Alicycliphilus denitrificans K601: one gene and its partner. The main gene of each other region encodes a partner of the protein of the gene in region 2 in a complex. Links are inferred from orthologs where the notes say so. Each region holds a gene or a part of one and is shown on either strand. Other genes may lie near its edges.

The links.
Region 1: the proteins of nusB (region 2) and rpsJ are in contact, whole or in part, in a solved structure (PDB 3D3B), measured with the Escherichia coli proteins. The link is inferred for Alicycliphilus denitrificans K601 from one-to-one orthologs.

What each region holds. Positions count from the first base shown.
Region 1 is NC_015422.1:381,558-384,604, reverse strand. Bases 1-2,826 are described here. They hold rpsJ (30S ribosomal protein S10), read right to left. Parts: upstream 1,657-2,826; coding sequence 1,345-1,656; downstream 1-1,344. Other genes in these bases: tuf (elongation factor Tu), read right to left, coding at 1,684-2,826; rplC (50S ribosomal protein L3), read right to left, coding at 454-1,128; rplD (50S ribosomal protein L4), read right to left, coding at 1-454. Outside these bases: more of tuf, read right to left, coding at 2,827-2,874. UniProt on the Escherichia coli protein: Involved in the binding of tRNA to the ribosomes. Part of the processive rRNA transcription and antitermination complex (rrnTAC). The complex forms an RNA-chaperone ring around the RNA exit tunnel of RNA polymerase (RNAP).
Region 2 is NC_015422.1:2,355,596-2,358,515, forward strand. What follows is about bases 186-2,884. They hold nusB (transcription antitermination factor NusB), read right to left. Parts: upstream 1,944-2,884; coding sequence 1,428-1,943; downstream 186-1,427. Other genes in these bases: ALIDE2_RS11230 (pyridoxal phosphate-dependent aminotransferase), read right to left, coding at 186-1,356; ribH (6,7-dimethyl-8-ribityllumazine synthase), read right to left, coding at 1,970-2,434; ribBA (bifunctional 3,4-dihydroxy-2-butanone-4-phosphate synthase/GTP cyclohydrolase II), read right to left, coding at 2,438-2,884. Outside these bases: ALIDE2_RS11225 (YbgC/FadM family acyl-CoA thioesterase), read right to left, coding at 1-169; more of ALIDE2_RS11230, read right to left, coding at 172-185; more of ribBA, read right to left, coding at 2,885-2,920. UniProt on the Escherichia coli protein: Part of the processive rRNA transcription and antitermination complex (rrnTAC). The complex forms an RNA-chaperone ring around the RNA exit tunnel of RNA polymerase (RNAP).

The DNA of each region.
Region 1 (3,047 bases), 2.0 Mb from region 2 along the record:
TCACCGATTGCAGGTTCATGGCCTTGAACTTGTCGGCCAGCACCTTGGTCTTGGGGCTTTCCAGCTTCAGCGAGTCCACCACGGCCAGGCGGCCTTCGCGGGCCAGCTGCGACAGGATGGCGGCCATGCCGGCGCGGTACATCTTTTTGTTGATCTTCTGCGTGAAGTTTTCTTCAGGCAGGTTCGGGAAGATGCGACCGCCCCCGCGCCACAGCGGCGAGGAGGTCATACCGGCACGTGCGTTGCCGGTGCCCTTCTGCTTGAAGGGCTTCTTGGTCGAGTGCTTGACCTGCTCGCGGTCCTTCTGGGCGCGCGTGCCCTGGCGGGCGTTGGCCTGATAGGCAACGACGATCTGGTGGATCAGGTCTTCGTTGTACTGGCGGTCGAACACGGTCTCGGGCACGTCCACCTTGGACGCGGCCTGGCCTTGTTCATTCAGGAGTTCGAGCTGCATTAGTTCGCTCCTTTGGAAGCTTTGGCCTTGACTGCCGGACGCACCGTCACGAAACCACCCTTGGATCCCGGAACGGCGCCCTTGATCAAGAGCAGTTGGCGTGCTTCGTCGATGCGAACCACGTCGAGGTTTTGCGTCGTGACAGTGGCGTCACCGAGGTGGCCCGTCATCTTCTTGCCCGGGAAAATGCGGCCCGGATCCTGCGCCATGCCGATGGAGCCAGGAACGTTGTGCGAGCGGCTGTTACCGTGCGAGGCGCGCTGCGAACCGAAGTTGTGACGCTTGATGGTGCCGGCGTAGCCCTTGCCGATGGAGGTGCCCTGCACGTCCACCTTCTGGCCCACGGCGAACACGTCGGCCACCGGCACGGTAGCGCCTGCGGCGTACTTGCCGGCGACTTCGGCCGTCACGGGGAATTCGCGGATGATTTCACCGGCTTCGACACCCGCCTTGGCGAGGTGGCCGGCTTCGGGCTTGGTCACGCGAGATGCCTTACGCGAACCGAACGTGACCTGCAGGGCCACGTAGCCATCGTTCTCTTGGGTTTTGACCTGGGTCACGCGGTTGTTGGACACATCCACCACCGTGACGGGCACTGCGTCCCCGTCATCGGTGAACAGACGCATCATGCCCACCTTGCGGCCCAGCAACCCGAGGGAGTTGCTCAGACTCATTGGTTTTCTCCAAAACTTCCACCGCCCCGACTGCAATTGGCCCAGGCGTTTGCACCAAGGTGCGTGAAAGAAGGTTGATAAAACTCCGCGTACTTCACACCCAGCAATCTGGACGCAAAAACGCGAAGCCGCAAAGTATAACGCGGACTGCCCTTCCGAGCAAGTCCGCATTATTGCGGGCGCCGCCTCATGGCCGCGCCGCATATGCCGCAGGTATTACTGCAGCTTGATCTCGACGTCCACGCCGGCCGGCAGGTCGAGCTTCATCAGCGCGTCCACCGTCTTGTCCGTGGGATCGACGATGTCCATCAGGCGCTGGTGCGTACGGATCTCCAACTGGTCGCGGCTGGTCTTGTTGACGTGCGGCGAACGCAGGATGTCGAAACGCTTCATGCGCGTAGGCAGGGGCACGGGGCCCTTGACGATGGCGCCGGTGCGCTTGGCGGTGTCGACGATCTCGGCGGCGGACTGGTCGATCAGCTTGTAATCAAACGCCTTGAGGCGGATACGGATCTTTTGCTTGGACATGATGTTCCTTGACTGGCTGTCCGCCGATTACTCGATGATCTTTGCCACAACGCCCGCGCCCACGGTGCGGCCGCCTTCGCGGATGGCAAAGCGCAGGCCTTCTTCCATGGCGATCGGCGCGATCAGCTTGACGGTGATCGACACGTTGTCGCCGGGCATGACCATTTCCTTGTCGGCCGGCAGTTCGATGGAGCCCGTCACGTCGGTCGTGCGGAAGTAGAACTGCGGACGGTAGTTGTTGAAGAAGGGCGTGTGGCGGCCGCCTTCGTCCTTGCTCAGCACGTACACTTCGGCGGTGAAGTGCGTGTGCGGCTTGATGGAGCCGGGCTTGCACAGTACCTGGCCGCGCTCGACATCTTCGCGCTTGGTGCCGCGCAGCAGCAGGCCCACGTTGTCGCCAGCCTGGCCCTGGTCCAGCAGCTTGCGGAACATTTCCACGCCGGTGACGGTGGTCTTTTGCGTTTCGCGGATGCCGACGATTTCGATTTCTTCGCCGACCTTGATGATGCCGCGCTCGACGCGGCCGGTCACCACGGTGCCGCGGCCGGAGATGGAGAACACGTCTTCCACGGGCATGAGGAAGGTGCCGTCCACCGCGCGCTCGGGCGTGGGGATGTAGGTGTCAAGGGCTTCGGCGAGCTTGAGGATGGCGGGTTCGCCCTTGTCCGATTGGTCGCCTTCGAGGGCCAGCTTGGCCGAGCCGCGGATGATGGGGGTGTCGTCGCCGGGGAATTCGTATTTGTCCAGCAGTTCGCGCACTTCCATTTCGACGAGTTCGAGCAGTTCTTCGTCGTCCACCATGTCGCACTTGTTCAGGAACACGATGATGTAGGGCACGCCCACCTGGCGCGCCAGCAGGATGTGTTCACGCGTCTGGGGCATCGGGCCGTCGGCGGCCGAGCACACCAGGATGGCGCCGTCCATCTGGGCGGCGCCCGTGATCATGTTCTTGACGTAGTCGGCGTGGCCGGGGCAGTCCACGTGGGCGTAGTGGCGGTTGGCCGTTTCGTATTCCACGTGCGAGGTGTTGATGGTGATGCCGCGGGCCTTTTCTTCGGGCGCGTTGTCGATCTGGTCGTAGCCCTTGGCTTCGCCGCCGAACTTCTTGGCCAGCACCGTCGCAATCGCCGCCGTCAGCGTCGTCTTGCCATGGTCCACGTGACCGATCGTGCCCACGTTCACGTGGGGCTTGGTCCGTTCGAATTTACCTTTTGCCATTTCAATTTCTCCAAAGAGCAATGCCTGTGTAGCGGTTTAACGTCTGCATCCGGTTGCTGGCTCGTCCCGCACAGGGCGACAGGACGGCACCGGATCGCAGATTGCAAGAAACTTGCTATTTATTGAATAGCTGTCAGCGTTTGAAGATCAAGCGTTGGCAGCCAATTTCTCTT
Region 2 (2,920 bases):
TTACGACAAACATGCCGCCCGTGAGTTCCCGCAGGCGCTGCTGCCCCAGGTCCAGCGAGCGCAGCCACTCGGTGCGCGCGCGCTCGAAGAACTTGAGGTAGTTGGCGTAGAACACGATGCCGCCGGCATCCGTGTCCTCCCAGTAGATGCGCACGGGCCACTCGAACATCGTCAGCCGATCAGGGCCTGCATGCGCGCTACCGCCTCCTGCAGCTGCGCCATGGAGTTGGCCGTGGAGAAGCGCACGAAGCGCGCGGTGTCCGCCGTGCCGAAGTCGCGCCCCGGCGTGATCGCCAGGTGGGCGCGGCGCATGAGCTCGAAGGCGAAGTCCCAGCTGCCCTGCACGCCGAGCCTGCGCGCTGCCTCGCCGCAGTCGGCCCAGGCGTAGAAGGCGCCGTCGGGCGGAACGGGCACGGTCAGCCCGAGCCGGTTCAGCGCCGGGATGAAGAAGTCGCGCCGCGCCTTGAACTCGGCGCGGCGGCGTTCGTACTCGGCGATGCTCTCGGCTTCGAAACAGGCCAGGGCCGCGTGCTGCGAGATGGTGCTGGCGCAGATGAACAGGTTCTGCGCCAGGCGCTCGACCACGCTCACCATGGCTTCGGGCACCACCATCCAGCCCAGGCGCCAGCCCGTCATGTTGAAGTACTTGCTGAAGCTGTTGATGCTGATGACGTCCTCGCCCAGGGCCAGGGCCGTGTGGCCGAAAGCCTCTTCGTAGGACAGGCCCAGGTAGATCTCGTCGATGACCGTGATGCCGCCGCGCGCGCGCACCGCCTCGTGGATGCGGCGCAGCTCGTCCGGCGCGATGGAGGTGCCCGTGGGGTTGGAGGGCGAGGCCAGCAGCACGCCGCGCGTGCGCGCGCCCCAGGCGGCCTCGACCTTGGCGGCGCTCAGCTGGAAGCGCTCCTCTGCCGTGGTCGGGACGAGCACCGCCCGGCCGTCGGCCGCGCTCACGAAGTGGCGGTTGCAGGGGTAGCTCGGGTCGGGCATCAGGATCTCGTCGCCCGCGTCGATGAGCGCCAGGCACGCGAGCTGCAGCGCGGCCGAGGCGCCCGCCGTGACCACGATGCGCCGCGCCGGCACATTCACGCCGAAGCGCGCCGCATACCAGCCGCTGATGCGCTCGCGCAGCTCGTCCAGGCCCAGGGCGTTGGTGTATTGCGTGAGGCCGTCCCGCACGGCGCGGTCGGCGGCCTGCCGTACCAGCGGCGGCGCGGTGAAGTCGGGCTCGCCGATGTTCAGGAAGATCATGGGCTCGCGCGTGCCGGCCACCTCGCGCGCCAGGCCTTGCGCGGCCTTGGCCACTTCCATCACGTAAAAGGGTTCTATGCGCTCGGCGCGGGTGGAGAATTTCATGGCGAAGCAGCCTGCCCGCGGCCGGCGGCGCGCGGGCGTAAGATCGTAAACACGCTCTAAGAAACGAAGGGTCAGCCGGCCTTGCCCGCGGCCTTGTCGGCGGCGACCTCGGCGGCGCGCAGCTGCGGCGCCAGGCCGTTGAGGATGCCGTTGACGTACTTGTGGCCGTCGGTGCCGCCGAACTCCTTGGCCAGCTCGATGCACTCGTTGATGACCACGCGCCAGGGCACGTCGGGGCAGTGCTGGAACTCGTACACGCCGATCCACATCACCGCATGCTCGATGGGCGAGATCTCGGCCATCTTGCGGTCGAGCAGCGGCGCGATCAGCGCGTCCATGTGCTGGGCCGTCTCGATGCAGCCGTGCAGGAGCGCGTCGTAGTGCGCGGCGTCGGCCTTGTGAAAGCCCGACAGGTCGCGCGTGAACAGGTCGATGGCGGTGGCGTCGTTGCCGCCCACCAGGTGCTGGTAGAGCGCCTGCAGCGCGAATTCGCGCGCGCGCGAGCGCCCCGACTTGGAGCCCGCCTTGCGTGCGCCGGTGGCGGTCAGGCCGGTGCGCGGCTGGCGCGGCGGGCGCTTCGATGGCATCGGTTGCCCGGGCGTGGAGGCCTCGCTCACGACAGCTCCTCCTGCAGGTTGGCCATCTCCACGGCCACGCGGGCGGCGTCCACGCCCTTCTCGCTCTGGCGGGCGATGGCCTGCTCCAGGTTCTCGGTGGTCAGGATGGCGTTGGCGATCGGGATCTGGTAGTCGAGGCCGATGCGCGTGACGCCGGCGCCCGATTCGTTGGCCACCAGCTCGAAGTGGTAGGTCTCGCCGCGGATGATGCAGCCCAGCGCGATGAGCGCGTCGTAGCCGCCGCGCTCGGCCATGGCCTGCAGCGCCAGCGGCACCTCCAGCGCGCCGGGCACGAGCACGTGGCGGATGTGCTGCTCCTGCACGCCGAGCCTGAGCAGCTCGGCGCGGCAGGCGGCCGCCAGGGCGTTGGTGATGTTCTCGTTGAAGCGGGCCTGCACGATGCCGATGTGCAGCTTCCGGCCATCCAGCCGGTCCGCCGTTCCTTTGTCTGCGCCAAACATGATTTATTCCTTGGGGATGTAGCCGGTGATTTCCAGGCCGTAGCCGGCCATGCTGGGCATGCGCCGCGGCTGGCCCATGAGCTGCATGCGTGCCACGCCCACTTCACGCAGGATCTGCGCGCCCACGCCGTAGGTGCGCAGGTCCATGCGGCCGCGCTCGGGCGCCTGGGCGGCGCGGGCGCGGCCTTCGAACTGCGCGAGCAGCTGTTCGCCCGTCTCGCCGCAGTTGAGCAGCACGGCCACGCCCCGGCCCTGGGCGGCGATGTAGCGCAGGCTCGCGTCCAGGCTCCAGGAGTGCATGGCGCGGCTCGACTCCAGCGTGTCGAGCACCGACAGCGGCTCGTGCACGCGCACGGGCACGCTCTCCTGCGCGTCCCACTGGCCCTTGACCAGCGCCAGGTGCACGCCCTGGCTGGGCTCGTCGCGGAAGGCATGGGCGGTGAACTCGCCGAACGCGGTCTGCATGGGGCGCGAGCCAGCCTTGTG